Regions from separate parts of the Paenibacillus sp. FSL L8-0494 genome, predicted to be linked through region 1. Evidence: riboswitches for the same ligand, from Rfam matches in the RefSeq annotation. Region 1 holds a riboswitch; each other region holds the start of a gene.
The links. Region 1 has a riboswitch for cobalamin ahead of NYE35_RS02720 (anaerobic ribonucleoside triphosphate reductase). Riboswitches for the same ligand answer to the same signal wherever they lie in the genome.

Region 1 (4,215 bases):
TTTTAAAAGTTATTGCAGCATCTCCCTCAAAGCTAAGCAAATCGCCTGCTAAAATAAGGTGTCCAGTAGATGATACTGGTAAAAATTCAGTTAAGCCCTCTATTATGCCAAGTATTATTGCTTTAATTACGTCAGTCATCAGTGGATTGTCCCCTTTCGGAAATAAAATCATTTAATTTCCAGTATAAGGGAGACACGTAAACTTCCCCATCGATTAACCTAACAATATTCAATTCAGAATGACATAATTGTCACATTGCTCATTATTTCAGTCTTAAGGGGGCTTTGGTTTGCAAAACACAAAACATTAAGTATAATGTTACTGTCGAAACGCTAAGGCGTCTGTACAGGATGGCTACCTGGCACTGATGATGGCAGGCCAAGCGCTTTATAAAGTTTTCTTTATGTGTATTTATACTTTAGGAGCGTGGTTATCTATGAAAATTAATATTACCGCACATTTTAACATTGATATTACTTTATCTCTTCATCTGTTAGCCGTAGCCAGTCTTGCTTATGAACTCAGTTCACTGACGAGCTCGTGAAATTCGAGCGAAAAGTATCTGTACTAAGACACCTTGTGGTGTCTTTTTTTATTTTTATAGTAATTACCATCTAACCAATCTGCCCCCGCAAGAGAAAAGCAGCTTATGCTGCTCCTCCTCCACCATCCTTCATTCTGACTGCTGTCAGCTTGCGACACACCTTCCATCTGCTCGACAGTGACCACTAGTCATACCGTTTTCATTAGCGATTTCGCCATGTCTTATCTTTTAGAAGAATGGTAGAAGTCAGGGGATTCAATGAAAAATGACGCGGTCCCGAACCCTCGGAAATCCGCGCCACATATGGTTTTTTGGGATGCTGGTGAAGGGAATTGAACCCCCGGCCTACGCATTACGAGTGCGTTGCTCTACCCCTGAGCTACACCAGCTTAAGGCTGATTTTTCTGTCAAACAAAAAATATTATACAACTTTCAGCCAGAAACGCAAGCCTATTTCTCCCTGTTTTCCGCCCTCCTAAACTGCTAATCTACCTGTAGCTTACGCTCCACAGACTCTAACTTTCCACGGCTAGTGGAGGGTTTATCGCGGCGGTCGTCTATTTTAAGTGAGGTAGAGACACGTTCTGCACCTGCGGCAAAAGGAGACTCATGCAAAGCTTCTACCGCGGCAAAAATGCGTTGCAGAGGCCCTTCGATGATCGTCCCCATGGACGTAAGTTCATATGTAATCCCTTCTACTGTCTTCAGCACCCGCTGCATATCCGCAACATAGCTGCTAAGACTGGTACTGCCTGTTCCAATTGGAATAACTGTAACTTCAGCAATAGGCATGAGAATACCTCCTCGAAATTTTATAGTACCTATCTTCTTCCATTGTAACAATTCCACCGCTCTGTCACAAACTAAGCAAGATTATCCTCCCTTATCTCTTCTATTTCTTCTGATTACTCCAAAATATGACTTTGGGCTAAGAGTATTTTCTCATGCGCAAATTCTAGGGTCATCTGCACTATATTTATGGACTCTTTGTGGCATCTTTTCGGACAATTTATGAATCATTTCGCATCTCCCTGTGGATCAATTGTGGATTACTTATGGACAGCCTGTGGATCATTTGTGGAGTACTTTTAAAGAACCCGCTCCCCGCGCGGGTTTTCTAAAAAACTGTTTACAAACACAACATCTTGGGTTATTTTTATCTAACGACAACAAAATATAGTGGAGACAGGCGCTTTGATCCTTAACCGGATTTAGAGCTTAATAGGGAAGCGCGGTGAGAATCCGCTGCGGTCCCGCCACTGTAACCGGATGGCCTTCTTAAGCTTCTGGGAAGCTTGAGAATCCACATCTCCCGGCAGATGCCACTGAGGGTTAGGAACACCCTTGGGAAGGCGCCGAGAGATCCCACGGAAGCCAGGAGACCTACCTGTTTCGACGACACCAACTATTGATGCCTGCGAGGAACAGGGATGGTGTCCGCATGCGGTCATCTACGTAGAGACCTCTGCAAATATCCGTGTGGATATTTACATAACGCATCGGGCATTTTCTGCCATCCTCGGGTAGGGGATGCTTTTTTTATGTAATCAGAACAAATATACGACTGCTTATGGCAGTCCAACTTCCTATGGATATATGGATTTGATGATAGATGTTTTTCTTTTATACTGAGAGGAGAGCTGTACAATGACGTTGTTGGAGAGACAATTTAATGGAGTAGAAAATGCACGGGAAGTTCTTTTAGAAGAGCTCATTGATTTAGGCCGGGATATTATCGACAGTCGGGATATGGACCTATTGCGCGAGAATGCCAATTTGAATGGAGAGAGTTTCTCCGGTAAAATGAGCAAGTTCGGCAGTGAATATTCAAAATGGTACGCCCGCAATTTTACGATGCCGCCGCAGCTAGTGCAGGCTATTGATGACAATGTCGTCTATGTGCATGATCTGGATCAATACGCGATTGGAACGACGAACTGTATTTTTATCCCGTTTGATAAACTTCTCCGTGAAGGTTTCAATACCGGCAACGGCAGCGTTCGTCCTCCGAACTCAATAATGACTGCTATGTCTCTGGTAGCGATTATTTTCCAATCCCAGCAAAATGCTCAATATGGTGGTGTATCCGCCAATAAACTCGACTATGATCTGGCACCTTATGTAACCAAATCCTTCGCCAAGCTGTTCCGCAAGGGTCTGGATTATTTTGAAGAAGGACAAGCTGATGAATCTTTGGGCGAGATTACGATGAGCCGGACCGATCTGGCGGAGTTATATCCAAGAGCGTTCCGTTTTGCACTAAAGGAAACCGAAATCGAAACCCTGCAAGCGGCTGAAAGTATGGTACATAATCTGAATACCATGTCCAGCCGATCCGGTGGACAAATACCGTTTACCAGCATCAACTACGGTACTTGTACTTCACCAGAAGGTCAGCTTGTGATCAGTTCTCTGCTAACCGCAACTATGAACGGACTTGGCAGCGGAGAAACACCAGTGTTCCCGATTCAAATCTTCAAATGCAAGCAAGGAATCAATCAACAACAAGGCGATCCTAACTATGAACTGTTCCTAAAAGCGGCTGAATGTTCTGCGCGCAGACTATATCCAAACTTCGCTAATCTGGACGCTCCGCTCAACTTGCAGTATTATGATCCAAGTGATCCTGATACGGAGTTCGCTACAATGGGCTGCCGAACCCGAGTGCTCGGTGACCGTTTTGGTCGTAATCATTGCTCTGGAAAGGGCAACCTTTCCTTTAATACACTGAATCTGGTTCGGCTAGGTCTGGCACACGGCACAGTAACAGGCAGACGTACCATCGCAGACGAAGCTGGCTTCTATGAAGATCTAAATCATTATATGGATATTGCGCTGGAAGGACTTCTTCATCGGTTCCACATTCAAACCGCACAAAAAGCTAAAGCTTCCGATTTCATGATGCGAGAAGGCGTCTGGGAAGGCGGCGAGCATCTTGCACCTGATGACACTGTAGGCGATCTGCTAAAGCATGGCAGTCTGTCTCTTGGCTTCATCGGTATGGCGGAATGTATGAAAGCTATGTACGGCAAACACCATGGCGAGGATATGGAAGTTCATGCCAAGGCGCTGGCTATTGTGCGTCATATGCGGGACTATTGCGATCGGAAAAGTGAGGAACTGGATCTCAACATCACTCTGTTCGCAACTCCAGCAGAAGGTTTGTCCGGTAAATTCACAAAAGTTGACCGCAAGGTACTGGGTTCCATTCCGGGCGTAACCGACCGTGAATATTATACGAACTCTTTTCACATCCCTGTATACTTCGATCTGGGTGCTGCTCAGAAGATCAGCTTGGAAGCTCCTTTCCATGAATATTGCAATGCCGGGGCTATTTCTTATGTCGAATTAAACGGCAATGCCCGCAACAACCCATCGGCTTTTATCAAAATCATTAAATATGCGCTCGAACAACAGGTCAGCTATTTCAGCATTAACCATCCGATTGACCGCTGCTCCAGCTGTGGATACGAAGGCGTAATTGGGACAAACTGTCCTTCCTGCAACGCACATGAGAATGACGTGCACATCCGCCGTTTGCGCAGAGTTACAGGTTATTTAACCGGCGACTATCAGACCCGCTTTAATGCCGCCAAACAAGCTGAAGTACGGGATCGCGTTAAGCATCTATGAATATTTGCGGTTACTATCCGGAGTCGATTAACGAGGG
Region 2 (4,215 bases), 500 kb from region 1:
ACGATCGGATTCCTGTAGTTCGAACGCATCCATACCCACACTTGGATATATCCACTCCCCGCCGCGTGATACTACGAAGCTCCACCATCCGTCGTAAGTACCTTGCGAAACTCCATGGATACCTGATACAAAGTTGCCATAAGACGATTTGGTGATATCTACTTTAAAATCATCGGTAGACCCTAGTTGCTGCAACGCTTCAAGAGCATTGGAGGCTTTTAAAGTCCCTTCACTAATCAATCCTTCCGGGCCTTCAACGGTAAGAGAAGCTGTTACATTCTTAGAAATTACCTTTATAGCTTTTGTATATTTAGCAATCGTTGGGGCTTTGCCTTCACGGTAGCCAGTTACAGTCAGTGTATAGTCACCTGCGGGCACATTTCCTGAGAATACGGCCTCACCTTTAGCATTCGTCGTTACCGTCTGAGCTCCAATTTGGACCTGAACACCCGCAGCTTTTGCAGTTACAGGAGAGGAAGTGTTCGTAGCAGCGTCCCATTTCCACGTCTTACTAGTTACAATGACGTTAAAAGAATCGCCCTCTTTAAGATTTGCTTTGGAAAGCGTAACGGAATCCACAAGCTTAGTGTCATCTCCGGCATAATAAACCAGTACCTGATCTGAATCTTTAAGTACAAAATCACTCATGCCTACATCGGGATTAATCCATTTTCCGTCACGTGATACAACATACATCCATCCGTCATAACCACCAAAGCTTCCAGCAGCAATACTTCCGATGCCAGTCACATAACTGCCCGAAGGATTCGTGATCGGCAAGTTCGTTTGAAGCGCCAGCTTCTCTAACGCTCCAAGTGCGTTGCCAGCATAGGCGTACCCTTGTGCCAACGTGGCCCGTGGTCCCTCAATCGTTACAGGAGCGTAGATGAGTGAGCTCTGAATGGAGGATTTGGAAAAATCGTATAGCTTACTGTTGCTTCCTTTATACAGCAAATTATAGGCAACCAGCGCCTGAAGCCCTTGCTCTGTCGCCAGAACATTACTGCTTCCACCACGGCTATGGGTGAAGCTACCATCAGCTAGACGATAGCTAAGCAGGTTCTCCATTAGATCCACATTGTTTTTGGTGTATTCTAATCCACTAGGATCAACTCCGAAGGATGTGAGTCCAAGGATTGCTTGTGCGCTACTTTCAACACTGTCACCGTAACCCCCATGGGTATCTTGAGCTGCGGATAACCAGGATACGGCTTGTAGCCCTGCTAAGTAGGCTTCGGGATTATTTTTATGTGCCGCCAGAGCCGTCAAGGTTATCGCTGTCATATCAGGCTCACTTGTGCCTGAGGTTAGTGCAAAGCCCCCATCCGGATTTTGTTTGGAGAGAATCTCCGTAAGAAGCTTATCCACCGTCCATTTCGCGTCACTTGGAATATTATATTTACCAGAATCCAGCGCAAGTAAAGCATATACCGGATTATTAAGCGTCTGTTCACCGAGCTTCCTATTATTATAAATTTTCTCAATCAGATTATAGCCGGGAGTTGATCCATTACCAGCAAAGCTAGTAGGATCTGCACCAATCGCTCTCACTGCGAGCACGATTCGAGCATAATCGGTGACATTGGCAAAATTCCCAGCTGCCTCTTTTACTTTTTTCTCAAGCTCTGAATGGTAACTAGCTGGCAGCTTGTACCCTGCTTGCGCTAATCCAATGGCTTGCCAATCAGATTGCACGCCACCTTTCAAGAGATATTCTGCAGCCGCATAAGTCGCATCCGCAACATTAATCCGTTCCGCAACAGTTGCTTCCAGACCAGAGCCAGCGCTCGCTTCTGCAAATATTTGTCCTGCCGGAACAAGAGATGTTCCTAGAATTGAAATGACCACGAATAAGGCCAGCCCAAGTGCTACAAACTTGGAAGACATGATTTTCTTCATTGTTTAACCTCTTTCTGAATAAGAATGGGTACTGCTGGGAATAAGACGCATAACATAAAGACCGCCCCTTTGGAGGGCGGTCAGGGAAGATTACAAATCGAGGCTGCGGCGCTTGCTTCCTGCCGATAGTCCATCTGTATATGTTCCACATTCTTACCCCACGAAGAATAGAAACGCTCACAAAAAAGGCAGGTCTCCTGGCTAATGCTTCATCGCTGTTCTTCACCTTCCCACCCTACCTTCAGGGCAGTGGCTTATAGAAGAAACGCTCCGCACATACAGTGGCGGGACCGCGCCGGACTCTTGCACCGGACTTCCCTTTTAAGCAGACGACTAGATTGATAGAGTCTGCACCTTTTCCAGTATGTAGTATCTTATTTTGACATCCATAATCATATCTATTAATACATAGCATGTCTATAGAAAAGCTTAGTAAGGGCAGCAAAAAAATGAACAGCAATACGCCACCTGCCGGTAGGTATTGCTGTTCAGAAAGCTTGTTATTCGGCTGTTCCTTCCGGACTTGCAGTTGGGGAAGGTTCAGCACTTGAATCAGAAGCTGGTGGAATATTAGGGTCGGGATCTACGATCAATGTAAATCTTCCGGCTTTAATCATACTTTTCTCTAGAATTGTCGCTCCAGGCTCCAATGTAACCTCAACCTGATATGATGGTTGTTCACCTTCAGTCACAGCTGTTGCGGAAGGCAACCCAGTGCTGTCCTCAGTATCAGAGGAAGGCGTAGGAGACGGAGAAGCATCAGCTACTGCGTTAGTAGCATCTGCACCTTCTGCTGTTCCTCCAGTAGTGCCAGCGGCATCTGAATCGTCAGCGGCGTTTCCCTCATCCGTCCCATCCGTTGACGGCACTGGACAAGTGCCATTCGTAGCAGCGACCTTAAAGCTTTTATCTATCTCTGTAGACGAAGACATTGAACTAATCTCAGTCGGTTGAAACTGCACACAGTCATCTGCACTTGCGAAGGTGAACACCAATATGCTGCTCCCCTTATCTCCTTCGTCGCTCTGATCCTTCAAGTATACTGAAGCCGGAGGCAGCACATTGCCTGCACTCTGAACAGGGGTCGGCTCAGGGCTTGTCCCCGGCAGAGCCGTCTTCGTATCATCCGGACGCAGCATACTGAATACGATAATTGCAATAATCACCAGAATACCCGTAATGGAGCCGGAGATTAAGAGTCGAAATCGGCTGCGGCTGATCCAGCGCGCCAGCGGGGAAGCCAGTTGGGAGCGGGCTTCATTGTACACATTTTGCAGAGCAGGCCGAGCTGCCGCGACATAGTTCTTTCGGAATTCCCGATTCTTGAACGCTTCACGATCACTGCTCAGGAAATACTTCAGAATCGCTTTGCGGTAACCCGGTTGCAGCTTTTTATTCGAAACCGTAAATAAAGGATTGCCTTGCGACCAAGCAAAAAACCGATAGATGATTTCTTTGTCGGAACCGGCTTTACGCTTTAGCAGCTCCAGAAGCGCATCGTAATCCAGCGGACCCCCTTCACGCTGAGTTGTATAGTAGAAGGCTAGCGGAAGCCGTTCAAAGGGTTCCAGAACACGCGCCTCTTTTAGCAAACGACGACCCAGTAGCTGCACATCGTCTAGTTCCTGCGGAGACAATCCTGTAAAAATCTCTTCATTCGGCTTCTCTTCACCAAACCAGCGGTATGCTGCACGCAGCGCATTCTCTTTCTGCTTGCTAATCCTATCCAGTGGCGGCTGCCAATCGACAACATTACCATACCGTAAAAAAACTACCTCCAGAAGCTCCTCCTGCGTCATATCGGAAAGCGATAAGCGGTTCAGTAAGAATCTATCTGCTGAAGCAGCAAGATCCTGCATTAGGGAGAGTGCCTTAGGAGCAACTCCTGTTCCTTTGCGGCGATCTTTTTCTGCCTTATCTACAATTTCATGAATTTCCGCTACAGAAGCCACCGGATCATGTTCCAGCTGGAGCTTTTCAAGCAAATAATCCTTCACAGCATTTTGAGCAAAAGACTGCTCTAACGCCACTGGCAGGAACCGCCCCCAATGGAGTACAAAGCTCAGTATATCCGCAGATCTGGACGCCGCAGCTAGTCTTGATTCCATATAAGGCTCAAGTAGCTGCTTACGGAAATATGTTTCAGACATCACGCGCTGGAAGTAGGCTCCACTTAACTCATCATTACTCTCAATGATCCCGTAAGCGGCACTCAAGATATCCTTGCGGCCCGCTTCCACACTATGAAGCATCCCATTGATGAAATAATCCACGATTCTGACCCTGTAATTGTGATCCTTAAGTACAAAATACTCC
Region 3 (4,215 bases), 4.4 Mb from region 1:
TGTGCCGGTCGGAATAGCTATTTTACACAGTGTGTTTGCCTTTATTGCGCTTCAACGGTTGTTCTACTTATCTATCGCAACGGAGACAGGCGCGGTGTTACTCGGATATTTGGCTGCTCAAGGACTATACTTCTTTTTTATTCGCAGCCGCTATTTACGCAACCTGAAGAAGAACTTGATATGAGAAATGGGGGTAACAAGATGCAAGCATGGATTACAGATTTTATGGAGCAGTTTGGTTACTTCGGTATTTTTCTGATGCTGGCCTTTGAAAATATATTTCCACCAATTCCTTCAGAAGTGATCCTGCCCTTTGGAGGATTTATGACCACTACGACGAGCTTAACGATCCCTGGTGTAATCATTGCTGCCACGGCTGGATCACTACTGGGTGCAGTAATTCTCTATTATATTGGCCGATTATTGGATGTGAGCCGGTTAGAGAAACTGGTTGAACGCTGGGGGGGCCTAATTCGCGTCACTAAAAAAGATATCCACAAGGCTGACGCCTGGTTTGATAAATATGGCTACTGGACTGTATTGTTTTGTCGGATGGTTCCGCTGGTCCGCAGTCTGATTTCGATTCCGGCGGGAATGTCGGGCATGAAATTTGGAGTATTTATGATCTTCACAACGATTGGCACATTGGGATGGAATTTGCTGCTTGTGCTTATTGGCGCGGCTTTAGGAGAATCCTGGGAAGACATTGCTATGTACATGGACGTGTACTCCAATGTAGTCTATGTACTAATTGCTGGTGGATTAGTTATTCTTGGGTTTCTGTACTTCCGCAAACGCAGCCGGAGAATGAACACTGAGGGCTAAGCGGGTAGTGGACTGATAATAGAAATGACTATTGAAAAGGAGGGAAACACATGGAGCTATTAACGATTATTAAAGCCATTATTTTGGGGCTTGTTGAAGGTTTAACCGAATTTGCTCCAGTATCCTCCACGGGTCATATGATTATTGTTGATGATATGTGGCTGAAATCACAGGAGTTATTTGGACAATATACGGCAAATACCTTCAAAATAGTTATTCAACTGGGTTCTATATTAGCGGTTGTTGTGATTTTTAGAAATCGATTCATTGATCTGTTGGGCTTAAGGCGTTTCAGCCGTAAGCAGTTGGACCCTGTAACAGAGAAGCTACCGCAGTTAGAGCAGGGGGGGCACCTCAAGCTGACACAGGTTCTGGTAGGGTTAGTGCCTGCAGGTGTGTTAGGTGTTCTGTTTAATGATTATATTGATGAGCATTTATTCTCTACCTCAACGGTGTTAATTGGTCTAGTGATCGGGGCTATATTAATGATTATTGCGGATCTGTTTGGGCCGAAGAAGATCAGAACTGAGAGTGTAGATCAGATTACATACAAACAGGCACTTGGTGTAGGTCTTGTACAGTGTTTTTCGTTATGGCCTGGATTTTCACGCTCGGGCTCGACGATTTCTGGTGGCGTAATCCTCGGGATGAGCCATCGTGCCGCTGCTGATTTTACGTTTATTATGGCAGTACCCATCATGGCAGGTGCCAGTCTGTTGTCACTGATGAAGAACTGGCAATATTTCACCATGGACGCGCTGCCGTTTTTTATTGCAGGCTTTATTAGTGCCTTCCTATTTGCGCTGTTATCGATGCGTTTCTTCTTAAAACTGATCAATCGTATCAAGCTCTTACCGTTTGCTATATACCGTATAATTCTTGCTGCTGTAGTATATTTCGTATTTTTCTAAGTCCGTTATAAGGAATCGATATAACAGAAGCCCCAGTAATCTATTGCAGATTGCTGGGGCTTTCACGTATGATGACATCAGATTAAGACACTCAAATGATGAATGATATCGGAGACAGGTGCTGACCGGAAAATAGTAATTCGGTAGGCTTAATAGGGAAATTCGGTTCGAAGCCGATGCGGTCCCGCCACTGTAACGGAAGAATCTCGAGCAACAGAGGTCACTGGCAATTTACTACTGCTGGGAAGACTGCTCAAGATGTTGACGCCGCTAGCCAGGAGACCTGCCTGTTTCAACAGCACTGCTTCACCTACGGAAGATAGGGAGGTGTTAGACGTACCATGGGTATATCATGGGCGTCTTTCCCTTTGACTTTTTTAGGGAAGGGCGCTCTTTTTTATAGGAAAGCAAGTAGTTTTGGAGTTTGAAATAAGAGATTGAAGAGGGAGTGTATCGAAATGACGAATAAGGTAAAAGTAAGCAATCTTGGATATCCGAGAATCGGAAAGAACCGCGAATGGAAAAAGGCACTGGAGGCATTCTGGCAGGGGAAAATAAATGAGGAGCAATTCCGCTCCGAAATGGCAGCAATCCAGCTGCAGCATTTGAAGACCCAGCAAGAAGCAGGAATTGAGCTTATTCCGGTAAATGATTTTACATTTTATGATCATGTGTTGGATGCGGCTGTTATGTTTGGAATCGTACCTCCACGGTATGCGTATGATGGCGGCGACATCGGGCTTGATCTTTATTTTGCAATGGCCCGTGGTAATGCTGAGGCTACTGCCTGCGAGATGACCAAATGGTTCAATACGAACTATCACTATATCGTTCCAGAGATCGGCACACAAACACCACGCCTGACTGAAAACAAACCTCTAGCGGCTTATCGTTTTGCTAAATCGCAGGCAGGGATTGAAGGTAAACCGGTACTTTTAGGTCTGTATACCTTCCTTAAGCTGTCCAAAGGTTACGCAGCGGCAGATATCGCCAAGATTGCTGCACGTTTTGTTCCAGTCTATGTTCAACTGCTACAGGAACTGAAGCAAGAAGGGGTAAGCTGGGTACAAATCGATGAGCCAGCGATTGTTACAGGCATAAGTAAAGAAGAATTAACACTGCTTAACTCGATATACACAGACATTGCCGGCTCCGTGCCGGGCTTGAATATTATTTTACAGACGTATTTTGAAGCTGCTGAGCCGCTGGAGGCACTGCTAGAGCTGCCTGTTCAAGGCTTGGGTCTTGACTTTGTGCACGATGGTGGAACGAATCTGGCTTCCATCGAACGTCTTGGCTGGCCGAAGGACAAATGGCTGGGTGCCGGAATTATTGATGGACGGAACATTTGGCGTTCCGATTTAGACGCCAAGCTGCAACTGGTAGAAAAGCTCAGCATTCATGTACCGCTTGATCGTCTTATTCTTCAGCCTTCTTGCAGTCTGCTGCATGTCCCAGTCACCGTTCAAGGTGAAGTGAAGCTGAAGGCGACAGTTAAGAATGCGTTAGCCTTTGCCGATGAGAAGCTTAAAGAGCTTAGTCTGCTCGGAGCAGCCATCGCAGATAAAGGAGAAGCTTCTCAAGCAGCGCTGGCCGCTAGTCGTGAAGCTATTGCAGCGTTCCGCGCACTACCTGAGCGTGGCCGTAAGGATGTGGCGGAGCAAGTGCTTGCACTTGCAGCTCTACCAGACCAACGCAGTCTGCCTTTTGCTGAGCGCTTAAAGGTGCAGCAAGAGAAATGGCAGCTTCCACTTCTGCCAACCACTACAATTGGTAGCTTTCCGCAGACAGTCGAAGTGCGCCAGGCGAGATTGAAATGGCGTAAAGGGGTCTGGAATCAGGAGCGTTATGATGGATTTGTTCGTGAGCAGATCGCGGATGCAATTACCTTCCAAGAAAAGCTAGGTCTGGATGTTCTGGTCCACGGCGAGTTCGAGCGTACAGATATGGTGGAGTTTTTCGGAGAAAAGCTGGATGGATACTTGTTTACTAGTAATGGCTGGGTTCAATCCTACGGTTCCCGTTGCGTTAAGCCGCCGGTGATCTACGCGGATATTGCATTTATACAGCCTATGACTGTTAAAGAAAGCGTCTATGCACAATCGTTGACGAAGCTTCCGGTTAAAGGAATGTTGACGGGCCCTGTTACTATCCTCAATTGGTCATTTGTACGTGATGATCTCAGCCGGGAAGAGGTAGCCAATCAAATTGCTCTTGCCCTTCGCCATGAAGTAAAAGCGTTGGAAGATGCAGGCATCGAAATGATTCAAGTGGATGAGCCGGCTATTCGTGAAGGACTTCCGCTAAAGGCAGAAGACCGTGAGCATTACCTGAACTGGGCAGTGAAGTCGTTCCGTGTTGCCACGAACCATGTGAAGGCTACGACACAAATTCATACGCATATGTGCTATAGCGAATTTAATGACATGATCGATTCAATATCGGCTATGGATGCTGATGTAATCTCCATTGAGACTTC

Region 2: it holds a riboswitch for cobalamin, as region 1 does, so the genes downstream of both, NYE35_RS04825 (DUF4430 domain-containing protein) here and NYE35_RS02720 (anaerobic ribonucleoside triphosphate reductase) in region 1, are expected to answer to the same signal.
Region 3: it holds a riboswitch for cobalamin, as region 1 does, so the genes downstream of both, metE (5-methyltetrahydropteroyltriglutamate--homocysteine S-methyltransferase) here and NYE35_RS02720 (anaerobic ribonucleoside triphosphate reductase) in region 1, are expected to answer to the same signal.

Annotation. Positions count from the first base shown of each region.
Region 1 is NZ_JBBOPQ010000001.1:588,321-592,535, reverse strand. Features, by position in the region: gene NYE35_RS02735 (undecaprenyl-diphosphate phosphatase) at 1-139, opposite strand, end outside; tRNA gene NYE35_RS02730 (tRNA-Thr) at 863-934, opposite strand; gene NYE35_RS02725 (MTH1187 family thiamine-binding protein) at 1,029-1,337, opposite strand; cobalamin riboswitch at 1,716-1,950, shown strand; gene NYE35_RS02720 (anaerobic ribonucleoside triphosphate reductase) at 2,193-4,178, shown strand; gene nrdG (anaerobic ribonucleoside-triphosphate reductase activating protein) at 4,175-4,215, shown strand, end outside.
Region 2 is NZ_JBBOPQ010000001.1:1,086,169-1,090,383, reverse strand. Features, by position in the region: gene NYE35_RS04825 (DUF4430 domain-containing protein) at 1-1,899, opposite strand, end outside; cobalamin riboswitch at 2,070-2,272, opposite strand; gene NYE35_RS04820 (GAP1-N2 domain-containing protein) at 2,400-4,215, opposite strand, start outside.
Region 3 is NZ_JBBOPQ010000001.1:4,993,282-4,997,496, reverse strand. Features, by position in the region: gene NYE35_RS22695 (FtsX-like permease family protein) at 1-184, shown strand, start outside; gene NYE35_RS22690 (DedA family protein) at 202-825, shown strand; gene NYE35_RS22685 (undecaprenyl-diphosphate phosphatase) at 876-1,736, shown strand; cobalamin riboswitch at 1,836-2,041, shown strand; gene metE (5-methyltetrahydropteroyltriglutamate--homocysteine S-methyltransferase) at 2,195-4,215, shown strand, end outside.